DNA from 2 places in the Streptomyces sp. NPDC058145 genome. Region 1 is predicted to be linked to the other one. Evidence: riboswitches for the same ligand, from Rfam matches in the RefSeq annotation. Region 1 holds a riboswitch; the other holds the start of a gene.

Region 1 (7,327 bases):
GCTCACGTTCGCGCGTGACACCCGGACGCAGGCCGTGCCTCGGACCGGGCCGACATGACGAGCAGCCACTATTCGGAATCACGGTGCATCTGCACCCACCGGCCGTTCAGTCGGAGGGGCGCGACTCGCCACTCCACGAAACGCGACGGCACCAGACGCTGCCTTCCCAGAACAGGAGCTGCCCCGATGACCAGCGGAAGCGCGCCCACGCCGGACGCCTCGACGTTAGTGTCGTACGTCTTCGCCCAGGCCGGTGCGTCCGGGTCCGCGAGCTTCTCGCAGGCACCCACGATCTCGGCCTCCGCGAAGGCGCCGATGAACCAAAGGACGTAGCGGGCCTCTCGGATCGCATGGTCAACCCTTCAGACGCCCGTTGTCCGGCCGTGCGACCTCGGCGAGGTACTCGTCGATGCGCCTGCGGACCGCCGACTCGTCACCGTAGCGGTCACCAAGTGCACGGAAGAACGTCAGACCTTCCCCGTCGTCTGGTTCGAAGCCCCCGAATACCGTGACGTGCTCGTAGTTCTCGAGATCCCCCTCGAGAGCGGCCTCGGGAGCTTCATCGAGACCACCGATCAGGGCGTGGACGATGTTGGCTACAAACCGGGAGCTGCCCGCCTGTTCGACGGCGAAACTAACCAGGTCTCCCCTCGACAACGTGAGATCCCTGTCCCAGTTCTCCTCGGAGAAGTCCTCCCAGTACGCGTTGAGGCCCGGTCGCACCTCTCCTATGCTCTGGCTTCCTCGGCCGCTCGAGATGCCGCCGCCCTCGAAGTCGCAGAGCACCTCGAGGAAGCCACGGTTCAGCTGGATCTCCTCGTCGTCCACGGGGATCACCACCCAGTCACCGTCGACCGTGGCGGCCAAGTGCGATGTGCCGTTGACGTCGAGGCGCAGCGGTATCAGGTCGTCGTGTCGGCGGATGAAGTCCTCGTTCGCGCACTCGTAGTCGTCCCAGTCCTCTCCGTACAGCTCCTCCCAAGTGTTCCTTGCGGGGCTGGCGGTGAAGCGGATGGCATCGGCCACAGCATGAGGGGCGGAGGTCGAGATGTCCACGGCGGCCGTGGGCGGGAAGGTAAGCAGGTCCGGGACCACGGCGAGGGCGAGGGCCACCGGATCGCTCCCGGGCTCGTAAGTGCCCAGCACGGTCACCGCCTCCTGAGCCGGCCCCTGGTCCTTCAGCAGCTGAAGGACCCCGTCACGTACGCAGAGCGCATATTCCGCCTCCTCGCCGTCTACGGGTGACACACAGACCGTCAGGAACGACTCGAGCGGCATGGTGGAGACGGCATGCCGCCAGCCCTTGCCGAACAGGGCGGGGCCGTCGTAGATGGCCACGAGCCTGTATGCGTCGTCACCCCCCAAGGTCTGCGGCGGTTGGACGGGAAGGACACTTGGCCGGGGACCGCCGTAGTGCCGGATGATCAGTTCGCGGGGGTCCGGGCCGGCACCCGCGTAGAAGGCGAGAGCATGTCCTCGTACGAGCAACTGGTCGTACCAACGCAGTTCCGCGGGGTCCCTGTCATACACGGTTGCCAGAAGGAACTGCCGTGCTCTGCGGGGGTTGAGGCGCTGTACGGGTGGCCAGGAGACATCCGCATTCGCGTTCAACGGCAGGATGACATCCTTGTCCCCGTTTCCATCGGCTCCCTGCGAGGCTCGTCCGTCCTCGTCCTCGTCCTCGTCCTCGAAGTCGTCGTCCGACTCATCAAAGTCGCCCTGCGACTGATCAAGGACGGCCTGCACCGGGCGGGGGTTGGGGAACACCGACACCAGCGACGCCGATTTGAAGCGGGCGCTGAAGAGCTTGGTGCTGGGCCGCTCGAAGCGGCCAACGGAACGTGCCAGCAGGCGGCCGTCCACCGTCCGGTAGAAGGCCACGTTGACCTCCTCCCCCAGCCATTCTTCGAGCTCGTAGGTCGAACCGAGGTCCCCGCCGGAAGTGACTTCGGCCGTTTCAAACAGGGTTTCAGCCTCGGTCCGATCGAGCGACTCCAGGCCCTCAACGGCCGCAGCCGCCGCCCTGAGCCTCTCATCCTGCTCCTCGAAGACCCGGTCGGGGATGGCGACACCGACGAGGTAGCAACCGTTTCCGGCTCGCCAGTCCGAGGTGAGTTCATAGGAGGCGTCCAGGAGCACCTCCTCGGCGGCGTCGCAGACAAGGGCGTCGATCTCTGGGTCGTCGCCCGGAACAATGGCGGGAGGCAGGTCCGGCACGTTGAGCACCTCCAGGGTGTCGGCGTTGCCGGGCTGCTCCGAGATCACCACGATCGAGTAGGTGCCAGAGCTCCCGTTGCGCTCGACACGGGCGTACGAGGAGCTGATGGTGTCTTCGAGGGGCACGGAGTTCTCTTTTTCCTTGTCGGGCGTCGTCTGACGGGGTGGACGGATGCGGACGGCGCTCCTCGTCCGCACCCGCAGATAGGGCAGGACACGCCTGCGCAGAGGATCGGCCGAGGCAGGCCTTCCACGCGGCCAGCGGCCCCCGCAGTCGGGGCAGGCGTACAGCGACGGCTCGGGGCACACCTCGTGGACGATGACGTGCAAGACCCGGCTGGTCACCGGATGGCGCCGGGACTCAGGCGAGGCCCCGGCACCCGCCGGTAGTTCGGTCTCGAGTGATGCGGCGCAGTGCGGGCATCGCGAGGGCGGGGCCACAGCAGCACTCCTCAAGTCTGTGTGATGGCTCCTCGGCCGATGCCGCGGAGGTGTGTGCTTGTCCCTAACGTCGCCAAGCGGTCGAATTTCGTTCCCCTACGGTCCGCGAGCCGCGGGCGATCAGCCAGGTTGTCGGTCGGAGGCAGACGCGAGGCCCGGTCCGGCCATAGAGTCGTTCAGGAGGCCCGTCGGGCGCCGCCCTAAGTGAAGGGGACGACGCCCGTGGCGTGCTTCGTCCGGACTCAGCGCGGCCGCTCTCGCGTCGGAGAAGGTGATCAAGGACGTGACACGCCAGATGCCGCCGAACGGCGGATAGACGGCGCCCTCCAGCGCGGCCTCCGCCGGGCCATCGAACAACTGATCCGACATGCGCCACAACGGGCCCCCTGCGGCAGGAGCTGAGGGAGATGGGCGGCCACCTCTGCTCCCCGCCCGCGGGGGATGGTCCCTACTTGTGCTCCAGATCCAGGGGGTTGTCGTCGGCGTCGATGTACTGCTCCGTGTCGGTGTAGCCCATGTTGAGGCTGTTGCGGCGCCGCCTGCCGATGGAGAGCACGCGCAGTTCCAGGCGCTTCGTCCAGCCCGCCACGTCGGCCGGGGAGACTGGCCCGACCTCGCACTGGCCCAGCCAGAGCACGGGGTCGAAGCGGTCCGAGGTGCCGGTGAGGGCAGCGGCGAGGTTGAAGGCGATGTTTCGGCGGGCGTGGAAGTCCTGGTCGTCGGATTCAGCGATGGCCGCGGAGATGGTTTCGTAGTCGGCGCGGCTCATCTGTCGGTTCGTGGCCATGGGGTTCCTTCTGGCTCGAGGTGGTTGCTGTTCGGGGGTACGGCACGGGTCGCCGGGCTCGGATGTCGAGTCGGACGGCCCGCACGCAGGGGGGCGTATGAATCACGCAGCGATGGACGTGCGCTGTCCTCCGATGGCGCGGCCGCTGCTCAGACGGGCGGACTGACCGGCGCTGTCTCTGGCCCGGCAGGCGGAGGTGCTGTAGGAGGACGTGCGGGAGCCTTTCCAGGCGCCCTTCGCTTGCTCCCCGCACCCGCGGGGATGGTCCCAATAGCGTCACGCACGAGGACGGCGCCTATGTCCGTTGCGCCGCCGTCGCAGGACAGCAAAGACCAGGCGCCGGGGGGGCCAGGCGAAGACCGCGTCCTGGCCCACGCACCGCCCCGGTTCACGCGCCGCCGAGTCGCTCCGGCCGGCGATGGCGACGCTCTGCTCGATGTGGGTGCCGTGCCCATCGCCTCCCGCAGCGGGCGCCAGCCCTTGCCGGTCGAGCTCGTCGAGGAGCCGGGCCTGGGTGCGGGCGTTGTCTTCGGCGAGGGTGGGACGGCCGTGGAGGTCGCACGCCGTGACGACGTGGAGGGCGGCGGTGCCGACAGGTCCCAGGAGTTCAGGGAAAGGGCCCTCGGCCATGCCCTGCGGACGCGGTTCGACCCGTACCGTTCGGTCCGGCATTCGGATATCGACGACCGTCCGCCGGTAGAGCTCCTCGTTCGGGGGTGTGGTCGCAGCGTCAATGACCTGCATGAGGGCCTCCTGTGGACGAAGGACCCCCTTACCCACCGGCAGGGAGATCGGTGCTCGCTCCCACAGCACCGTGGGAGTCGGTCCTCGGCGCGATGGGCGTCGTGACCGAGCGGAATGTTGCCACACCACCGGTCAAGGGGTAAAGCGTTGTGGATCACCTTGTGCAAGATCCAGACGGATGTTACCTTCGCGCCCGGTCACGAGTTCCAGCGTCAAGCCCCGGCTGCTGGACGACATCCCGTTTGCCGCGGATGCCCCGGGTGACGACCGGCCAGCGCGCGGTGCGTTGGGAAACCGCAGATCACCGGGGTGCGGGTGTGCACTACCGGGGTCCATCGACTCCGGAGGGTTGACCGCCCGTGCCCGTTTCCGACGCGATCCCCGAATTGCCGACGGGGCGACAGGCCCAGAAGCCTGAGCCGACGCCCGGACCCGCCATGTCCGCAGTCGCAGAGCCGGACCGCGCGGGCCTGGTGACCATCGGCCTTGACGCTGCCCGGACGCTGTTCTGCACGGCTGAGGCGAGCGGCTCCGGCCGGCCTGGAACTGACGAGATCTTCGACGAGTGGCTCGACAGCGGATTCGACGTCGCCTCCTACCGCAGCGAGGACCGACCCCTTCAGGCACGTGCTGTCAGCCAGGGGGATCGTGTTCCCGGATCGCTGATCAACTGCCGTATTGGAACCTCTCGGCCGCCTTGAGTCGTAACACCTCGAGAAACTACTGGCGTTCGGCGGTCAGCCCGCCCCCTTGTGGATACCGCATGCCCCGGCCATACCGCACGCCCGACGAGCCGTCAGCCTCTGCGACACCACGAGTTCAACCTCAGTAGCGGTAGTTCCCCCTGCGGGCCGCACGTCTCGGCACCGTCGTTCTGTGAGGCCTTGGTAGGCGGGAAATTCGGCTGGCGGACTCTGACTGAGGTGGCTCGCCGATCAGCGTCGAGCGATCGCGACCTGTTGTGTCCCTGCACAGTTCACTGGCCCAGTTCACTGGTGCTCGGCCACTAGACCACGACGTGCTGCGGACCTAGTCTCTGACCCGCCCGCATACGGAAACCCTCCTTCCGTTCGCCGATGAGGGCTGACACCTGCCTGCCCGCGCCTAGTCGCCCTTGCATCTCTCGTTGCCCAGGAACAGCCCGCCCCCTGTCCCGCCCGAGTGCGCCGGCGAACAGGGCAGCAGAGCGGACGACCGGATCAGAAAGGAAGGCCCGTTGACTTCCTCCCCCGCCTAAAGGCGGGGGATTCCAGCGGTCGCCCGCTGGGGTTCCTGCTTCATCGACGACCGCCCCGTCCGGGAGGACTCCCGTTGAGGTCTTACACCGTCTCCACAGGCAGACGCCGCCAGCCCGGCGGCCAGGATGTTGCGTGCCGCGTTCACGTCGCGGTCATGCACGGCGCCGCAGTCGCACGTCCACTCGCGGACGTTCAGCGGCAGCTTCTCGCGGACCGTGCCGCAGTTCCCGCACAGCTTCGAGCTGGGGAAGAAGCGGTCGATCGCGACGAGTTCGCGCCCGTACCAGGCGCACTTGTACTCCAGCATGGAGCGAAGTCCCGTCCACGACGCGTCGGAGATGGCTCGCGCGAGCGAGTGGTTCTTCAGCAGGTTGCGGACGGTGAGGTCCTCGATCACGACCGTTTGGTTCTCACGGACGAGCCGAGTCGACAGCTTGTGCAGGAAGTCGCGGCGCCGGTCGGCGATCCGCGCGTGGATGCGAGCGACCTTAACCCGGGCCTTCTCGCGGTTGGCCGAGCCCTTCGCCTTCCGCGACAGCTCGCGCTGGGCGCGGGCGAAGCGGGCGCGGTCGCGGCGTTCGTGCTTCGGGTTGGTGATCTTCTCGCCGGTGGACAGCGTCACCAGGGACGTGATCCCGGCGTCGATGCCGACGGCCTGCGTGGTTGCGGGCGCGGGCATGATGGTGTCCTCGCACAGCAGGGACACGAACCAACGCCCGGCCGCGTCGCGGGACACGGTCACGGTCGTCGGCTCCACGCCTTCGGGCAGAGGACGCGACCAGCGGATGTCCAGTGGCTGGGCCATCTTCGCCAGCGTCAGCTTCCCGTCACGCCACTTGAACGCGCTGCGGGTGTACTCGGCCGACGCTCGGGACTTCTTCCGGCTCTTGTAGCGCGGATACTTCGCTCGCTTGGTAAAGAAGTTCCCGAACGCCGTCTGAAGATGGCGCAGCGCCTGCTGAAGAGGGACGCAGGACACCTCCGCCAGGAAGGCCAGTTCCTCGGTCTTCTTCCACTCCGTCAGCGCCGCCGACGACTGCACGTAGGAGACGCGGCGCTGCTCCCCGTACCACGCGCGAGTGCGCTCCCCCAACGCCTTATTGTACACGAGGCGGACGCAGCCGAACGTGCGGGACAGCTCAGCTGCCTGCTCGTCCGTGGGGTAGAAGCGGTACTTGAACGCCCGCTTGACCTGCTGCGTCATAGCTCACACCCTATCAGTTCCCGTGTGAGCGGCGGTTCGGCCGGTGGCCATAGACGGCGAATCGCCCTGGCGGCGATTCGCCTTTCCCTGCCCCGCTACGCGAGAGCTTCGTTTCCTCCCCGGCCTGAAGGCCGGGGTATCCACGAAGGAGACCCGATGACCATTCGCTTCGCCATCTGGGACCACGTCACCGAAGTCGTCGGCGCGGCCGCAACGGCCTGAACGCGGACCAGAACCGCAAGCCCCCACGCCCCAACACACCGTCAGACGCCCCCAAGTCCAACAACGTGACAACGCCCTGCAGGCGCATGGGCAGTCCGACAACGGGACGGGCCGTCAGGCGGGCAAGCCACCACGCGCGGAGCAGCAGGCAGCCGTTGACCGAACGGCTGCCTGCTGCAGACGCGTTGGGACCGTTAGCCGGCCCAGACGCCGGAGTTATACGCGTCCGAGGCGAAGTAGAACTGGAACGGGGTGCCGTCCTTGACACCGGTGGCTACCACAGTCCACTGACCCGCCGGCGCGTACTTGTAGGAGTTGCACGTACTGCCCCCTGACGTCGGGTAGAAGCACACCTCCACATAGGCGGACTGGTTGGTCTTGATGTTGATGTCGGCGCAGTTGCTCGTCGTGGTGAGTCGGCCTGTGGTGGGGTACCACCTGGCACCTGTCGGTTTCGTGTACGACTTCGCGCTG
Region 2 (7,327 bases), on a different contig from region 1:
CCGCGCGCTCAAGGACAAGGGCGTGAAGTACCCCTACGCGCTGCCGCTCGGCCCCGAGGAGGCCCAGGCCGAGACCATGCAGTGGCTGCTGGGCGGCGGCGACGGCTACACCGACGACATCGGTGCCTACAGCATCGACTCCGCGAAGAACATCGAGACCTTCACCTGGCTCAAGGACGACCTGGTCGGCAAGGGCCTGACCGGCCCGGTCGCCCCCGGCAGGCTGGACCGCGCGGACGCCTTCACCGCCTTCGCCGACGGCCAGGTCGGCATGCTCAACGGCCACCCCACACTGATCCAGCAGGCGGCCAAGAAGGGCGTCAAGTTCGGCACGGTCCCGATGCCGGGCCGCACCGGCCGGGCCAAGGCCTCCATGGGCGTCGCCGACTGGATGATGGGCTTCAAGCAGAACGGGCACGCCCCCGAGATCGGCGACTTCCTCGACTTCGTCTACGAGAAGAAGAACGTCCTCTCCTTCTCCCGCGAGTACGGGCTGCTGCCGGTCACCGACTCCGCGTCCAGCGCCATGTCCGACTCGGACGCGGCCGGCGACAAGGTCCTGCGCCCCTTCCTCGACGAACTTCCGCTCTCCCAGCTCTACCCGGTCGGCAAGACCTCGTGGGCCTCGGTCAGCGCGGCCGTGAAGAAGAACATCGGCCAGGCGGTCACCCCCGGCGGCAGCCCCGCCGACGTGCTGTCCCGGCTGCAGTCGACGGCGTCGGCGGCGGACAGCGCCGACGTGAACTGAGACCGGCTGTCGGTGACAGGCTCTAGGGTTGCCCCCATGGAGGAACTGGGCAGCCGCGAACAGGCCGTCCTCGCGCTGGAACGCCGGGGCTTCGCCGGCCCCGGCGCGAAGGAACGGGCCATCCGCGAGGAGCTGGGCCTCGCCCCGGTGCGCTACTACCAGCTCCTCAACGCCCTCCTGGACGACGCGCGGGCGCTCGCCCTGGACCCGGTCACGGTCAACCGCCTGCGCCGGGTACGGGAGGCCCGCCGCGCGGAGCGCTGAAGGCGCGACGCGGACCGGGGGAAACGCTCCAGGAGTGACCCGGGCCCGCGCCGGATACTGTCCCTGTATGGACCTCCTGCCGACCCCGGCGACCCAGGCCGGCCGCGACGGACTGCACGTGCTGCTGGCCAAGCCCCGCGCGGCGGTGATCGGCCTCGATTTCGACGGCACCCTCGCCCCGATCGTCCCCGACCCCGAGCAGGCCCGCGCCCACCCCGACGCCGTTCCCGCGCTCGCCGCGCTCGCCCCCGAGGTGGCCTCCGTCGCCGTGGTCACCGGGCGGCCCGCCGAGGTCGCGGTGCGGTACGGCGGCTTCGCGGACGTGCCCGGGCTTGCGCACCTCACCGTCCTCGGCCACTACGGCGCCGAGCGCTGGGACGCCGCGACCGGCGAGGTCACCGCGCCCCCGCCGCACCCCGGTGTGGCCGCGGTCCGCGCCGAACTGCCCGGGCTGCTGGAGCGCGTCGGCGCCGGGCACGGCACCTGGACCGAGGACAAGGGCCGGGCCGTCGCCGTGCACACCCGCCGCGCCGACGACCCCCAGGCCGCCTTCGAGGCCCTGCGCGGGCCCCTCACCGAACTCGCCGCCCGGCACGGCCTGATCGTCGAACCCGGCCGGCTGGTCCTGGAACTGCGCCCGCCCGGCATGGACAAGGGCGTCGCCCTCCTCGACCACGTCCGCCGCACCGCCGCCGGGTCCGTCCTCTACGCGGGTGACGACCTGGGCGACCTGCCCGCCTTCGCGGCCGTCGAGGAACTCCGCTCCGAGGGCATCCCCGGCCTGCTGGTCTGCAGCGGCAGCACCGAGGTCACGGAACTGGCCGAACGGGCGGACCTGGTGGTCGACGGCCCGGAGGGCGTCGTCGCGCTCCTGCGCGCGCTGGCGGCGCGCCTCGGCTGACGCGGCGCCGCCGGCCCCTCAGCCGGTCAGCGCGCCCAGCTGGTCCAGGAACCACTGCGCCGGCGGCAACGCGGTGGCGGCGGCGGCCAGCCGCTTGGACCGCTCCGCCCGCTCGCCCTGGGGCAGGCTCAGCGCGGCGTGCAACGCGTCCGCCGTCCCCACCACGTCGTACGGATTGACGACGATCGCGTCCTCACCCAGCTCCTCGTACGCCCCGGCCTCCCGCGACAGCACCAGCGCGCACCCCTCGTCGGAGACGACCGGCACCTCCTTGGCGACCAGGTTCATGCCGTCCCGGATCGGGTTGACCAGGGCCACGTCCGCGAGCCGGTAGGCGGCCAGGGAGCGGGCGAAGTCGTCCTTGACGTGCAGCACCACCGGCGTCCAGCCGGGCGTCCCGTAATGGGAGTTGATCTCGTCCGCGACCCGCCGCACCTCGGCCGTGTAGTCGCGGTAGACCGCGAGGTCCTGCCGCGAGGGGTAGGCGAACGCGATGTGCACCACCCGCTCGCGCCACTCGGGGTGGTCCTCCAGCAACTGCCGGTACGCCAGCAGTCCGCGCACGATGTTCTTGGACAGCTCGGTGCGGTCCACCCGGACGACGGTCCGGCGCCCCTCGCCGATCTCCGCGCGCAGGGCCGCCATCCGCTCGTCCACGTCCGGCCGGTGCGCCCGCTCGCGCAGGAAGTCCGCGTCCGCGCCGAGCCCGTGCACCCCGATCCTGGTCCCGGACGGGATGCCGGGGCCGAGCACCGCGTGGCAGCAGTCCGTGAACGCGTCCGCCCAGCGCTTGGTCAGGAACGCCGCCCGGTCCGCGCCGAGGATGCCGGTCAGCAGCTCGGCGGCGATGTCGTCGGGCAGCAGCCGGAAGTAGTCCGGCGGGGCCCACGGAGTGTGCGAGAAGTGGCCGATGCGCAGGTCGGGACGGAGCTGCCGGAGCATCCGCGGGGCGAGGGCCAGGTGGTAGTCCTGGATGAGCACCGCGGCTCCCTCGGCCGCCTCCTGCGCCAGCGCCTCGGCGAACGCCCGGTTGTACGCCTGGTACGAGGCCCACTGGCGACGGAACTCCGCGTCGAGGATCGGCTCCAGCGGGGTCTGGTACAGCATGTGGTGGACGAACCAGAGCACCGAGTTGGCGATGCCGTTGTAGGCGTCGGCGAACACGGTCGCGTCGATGTCGAGCATCCGCACCCGTTGCCCGCCGGTGTCCTCGGCCGGCAGCAGACCGCCGCCCGCCCGCCGTACCGCCTCCCGGTCGCCGTCGCCGAGCGCGGCGCAGACCCACACGGCGTCGGTGTCCGGCCCGATGGCCGACAACCCCGAGACCAGCCCGCCCCCGCCCCGTTTGGCGCTCAGCGAGCCGTCCTCGAGCACCGCGTACGAAACCGGGCCGCGGTTGGACGCGACCAGCACCTCAGCACCCTGCGTGGAAGCCATGATTCTCAACCTAGCCCGGCCCGGAAACGCTCAAACGTGCGCTCCGCCCCGGAAGAGGGCTGTATACGGCCGTTCTTCCTCGTTCACCGCACAGCTCACCGGGCCGCTCAGGCCACCTTGCGGTGCGCGTACTCCGCGATCTCCACCATCGGCGGCCGCTCCTCGGTGTCCACCGAGTAGGTGCGCGGCTCGAACCCGTCCTCGCCCCGCTCGAACTGGGTGAGCGAGGGCCGTACGAGGTGGCCGCGGGCCAGCCGGAGCTGGGCGGTGCGGTAGATCGCCGCCGCCATCCGGCCCAGCGCCTGCCCGTCCTGGTGCCGGTGCCTGCGCACCCCCACGTCCACCTGGGCCAGCGCGTCCAGGCCCACCAGGTGCAGCGCGTCCACCAGCATCCCCAGCTCCACGCCGTAGCCCACCGGGAACGGAAGCTGCTCCAGCAGCGAGCGGCGGGCCGCGTACTCCCCGCCCAGCGGCTGCACGAAGCCGGCGAGCTGCGGCCAGTGCATGTTCAGCAGCGGGCGGGCCATCAACTCGGTGACCCGGCCGCCCTGTCCGGCGGCGGTCGTGCCGGAGGCGCGCCCGTCGGGCACGGTGAGCGGGCGGTCGTACATCGCCTTGACCAGGTCGACGTCCGGGTCGGTGAGCAGCGGGCCGACGATGCCGAGGACGAAGTCGGAGGAGAACTCCCTCAGGTCGGCGTCGATGAAGCAGACGATGTCCCCGCTCGTCACCAGCAGCGAGCGCCACAGCACCTCGCCCTTGCCGGGGACCGCCGGTATGCGCGGCAGGACGCTGTCGCGGTGCACCACCCGGGCACCGGCCGCGGCGGCGACCTCCGCGGTGCGGTCGGTGGAGCCGGAGTCGACGACGACGATCTCGTCGACCAGCGGAGCCTGCCGCATGAGGTCGTGACGGATGACGGTGACGATCTCGCCGACCGTCTCCTCCTCGTTGAGCGCGGGCAGGACGACGGAGACGGACTGCCCGGTGCGCTGCTTGGCGGCCAGGACTCCGTGCAGCGGGCGGTCGGCCACGGACCAGGAGCGGGTGGCCAGCCAGCGCTCGACTTCTTCCAGCACGGTCTGCGGCTCCTCACTGTCGTGATCACATTTGGTGCGTGGGGGTGATGCATCTCGCGGTTCGGACGACTATCTCAACTGTCCCGGCCTTCGGTTACAGTCTTGAACAACGCCGATGACCATCGCATGTCGGGGGTCGCCCGGCGTTCACAACTGCATACCGCTCATCCAGAGGGGCAGAGGGACACGGCCCGATGAAGCCCCGGCAACCCCCCTGAGCCGCACTCGTTTCGCGCGAGGCTCCCGGCCAGGGAAGGTGCCAAATCCGTCTCACGGCGAGATGCGTCGTGAGGAAGATGAGGAGAAAGGGCCTCGCCTCCATGGCTGTGCAGACAGTTGCAAGCACCAGTAATCCCGCCGTCGATCTCGGCCCCGCCGCTGCCCTGAGCTGTCGCGAGTGTGGCCACCGGGTACCCCTCGGACCGGTCTTCGCGTGCGAGGAGTGTTTCGGCCCGCTGGAGATCGCCTACGACTTCTCCGCCTACGACACCGAAGAGCTGCGCCGGCGCATCGAGGCGGGCCCCGCGAACATCTGGCGCTACGCGCCCCTGCTGCCCGTCCCCGCCGACGTGGCCGAGAAGCCGAACCTCAACCCCGGCTGGACCAAGCTCGTCAAGGCCGACAACCTGGCCCACGAGCTGGGCGTCACCGGCGGGCTGTACGTGAAGGACGACTCAGGCAACCCGACGCACTCCTTCAAGGACCGCGTCGTCGCCCAGGCCCTGGAGGCCGCGCGCGCCTTCGGCTTCACCACCCTGTCCTGCTCCTCCACCGGCAACCTCGCCGGTGCCGTCGGCGCCGCCGCCGCCCGGGCCGGCCTCCGCTCCTGCGTGTTCATCCCGCACGACCTGGAGCAGGGCAAGGTCGTCATGGCCGCGGTCTACGGCGGCGAACTCGTCGGCATCGAGGGCAACTACGACGACGTGAACCGTTTCTGCTCCGAGCTGATCGGCGACCCGGCCGGCGAGGGCTGGGGCTTCGTCAACGTCAACCTGCGGCCGTACTACGCCGAGGGCTCCAAGACGCTGGCGTACGAGATCTGCGAGCAGCTCGGCTGGCGGCTGCCGGACCAGATCGTGGTCCCGATCGCCTCCGGCTCCCAGCTCACGAAGATCGACAAGGGCCTGCAGGAGCTGATCAGGCTCGGCCTGGTCGAGGACAGGCCGTACAAGATCTTCGGCGCCCAGGCCGAGGGCTGCTCGCCGGTGTCGACCGCGTACAAGGCGGGCCACGACGTCGTACGGCCGCAGAAGCCGAACACCATCGCCAAGTCCCTCGCCATCGGCAACCCGGCCGACGGGCCGTACGTCCTGGACATCGCGCGCCGCACCGGCGGAGCGGTGGAGGACGTGACGGACGAGGAGGTCGTGGACGCGATCAAGCTGCTGGCCCGGACCGAGGGCATCTTCGCGGAGACGGCGGGCGGGGTGACCGTCGGCGTCACCCGCAAGCTGCTCAAGGAGGGCGTGCTGGACCCGGCGAAGACCACGGTCGTCCTCAACACCGGCGACGGCCTCAAGACCCTCGACGCGGTGGCCGGCACCGGCCTCACCGCCACCATCCGCCCGAACCTGGGCTCCTTCCGAGAGGCTGGCCTCGCATGAGCGTGACCGTTCGCATCCCCACCATCCTGCGCACCTACACCGGCGGGCAGGCCGAGGTCGCCGCCGACGGCGCGAACCTCGCCGAGGTCATCGAGAGCCTGGAGAAGAACCACACCGGGATCGCCGCGCGGGTGCTGGACGACCAGGGCAAGCTGCGCCGCTTCGTCAACGTGTACGTCAACGACGACGATGTCCGTTTCGAGCAGGGCCTGGAGACCGCGACTCCGGACGGCGCCGGTGTCTCCATCATTCCGGCCGTCGCCGGCGGCTGACAGAATGACCGATCATTACCTTCGGTAACGTCGGTTACCGATTGTTCATTGAATGGCCTCCCCCGCGAGAGAAACGGAGGGGGCCATTCTGTGTGATTGAGCGCGGTAGAGTTGGGGAACACGCTCCCGGACCGTGGGTCAGGAGCCTTGGATTCACCGCGGTGCACCCGACAAGAAATAGCCAAAGTGCGGGTACTTTCCGCGGCTTTTGCGCATTTTATGGGGCCCGACTTGCCCTGAATTCAGGCGAATTCACGCTACATTCCGGACCGTTCGCGTCCATATTTCTCGTCCGATTGACCTGTTGCAGACGGCAGTTGGGCAGATACATTCAGCGGCGGTCGACGCGTTCCGGCGCACGCCCCCGGCCAATGGGGGGTGAGGTCTGACCCGGGTCCGCGAAGTGCGGATCTGTGCAAGGGCCAGTAATAGGGGAGTTAGGCATGGCTCAGGGCACCGTCAAGTGGTTCAACGCGGAGAAGGGGTACGGCTTCATCGCGGTCGACGGTGGTGCGGACGTATTCGTCCACTACAGCGCCATTCAGATGGACGGCTACCGCACCCTGGAAGAGGGCCAGCGGGTGGAGTTCGAGATCTCGCAGGGCCAGAAGGGCCCGCAGGCCGACATGGTTCGCCTCAGCGCCTGAACGTTTTTTGTACGAAGGGCCCGCACCTCGCACAGGGTGCGGGCCCTTCGCCGCGCCCGGCCCCCTGTTCGCGGGTGGCTGACGGGGGCGCCCGTACCCCGGGAGGCGCTCGCCAGGTGCTGGACGGCGCGCTGCCCACCCGTCACCCGGCCACCACCCCGCAACGAGCCCGCTACGCGGGCGCAGCCTTGCACTCGGGCATGCCGAGTGCTAATCATTGCGTTAGCACTCTGAAGGTGAGAGTGACAGTGAGGACCGGGTCGGTGAGGCCCGCAGGCCAAGTGGGGCAAGGAACCACGCGGCCGGCGAGCCGTCCGTCGCGGGCGCGGGCGCGGTCCGAAGGAATCACCCCCAGTCCTGGAGGGACCACTTCAC

The links. A riboswitch is a leader RNA that binds a small molecule or an ion and turns the genes downstream of it on or off. The one in region 1 is predicted to bind S-adenosylmethionine.
Region 2: another riboswitch for S-adenosylmethionine. It lies ahead of thrC (threonine synthase); the one in region 1 lies ahead of ACFVVO_RS35850 (hypothetical protein).

The regions. Positions count from the first base shown of each region.
Region 1 covers NZ_JBHVUH010000024.1:12,507-19,833, forward strand. Annotated here, with positions in the region: gene ACFVVO_RS35835 (hypothetical protein) at 355-2,343, opposite strand; gene ACFVVO_RS35840 (hypothetical protein) at 3,107-3,445, opposite strand; gene ACFVVO_RS35845 (DUF3293 domain-containing protein) at 3,722-4,189, opposite strand; SAM riboswitch class IV at 4,385-4,492, shown strand; gene ACFVVO_RS35850 (hypothetical protein) at 4,549-4,890, shown strand; gene ACFVVO_RS35855 (RNA-guided endonuclease InsQ/TnpB family protein) at 5,423-6,631, opposite strand; gene ACFVVO_RS35860 (hypothetical protein) at 7,048-7,327, opposite strand, start outside.
Region 2 covers NZ_JBHVUH010000005.1:140,072-147,398, forward strand. Annotated here, with positions in the region: gene ACFVVO_RS13110 (extracellular solute-binding protein) at 1-748, shown strand, start outside; gene ACFVVO_RS13115 (DUF3263 domain-containing protein) at 785-1,012, shown strand; gene otsB (trehalose-phosphatase) at 1,080-1,913, shown strand; gene ACFVVO_RS13125 (trehalose-6-phosphate synthase) at 1,932-3,350, opposite strand; gene ACFVVO_RS13130 (glucosyl-3-phosphoglycerate synthase) at 3,458-4,429, opposite strand; SAM riboswitch class I at 4,591-4,732, shown strand; gene thrC (threonine synthase) at 4,750-6,033, shown strand; gene ACFVVO_RS13140 (MoaD/ThiS family protein) at 6,030-6,305, shown strand; gene ACFVVO_RS13145 (cold-shock protein) at 6,749-6,952, shown strand.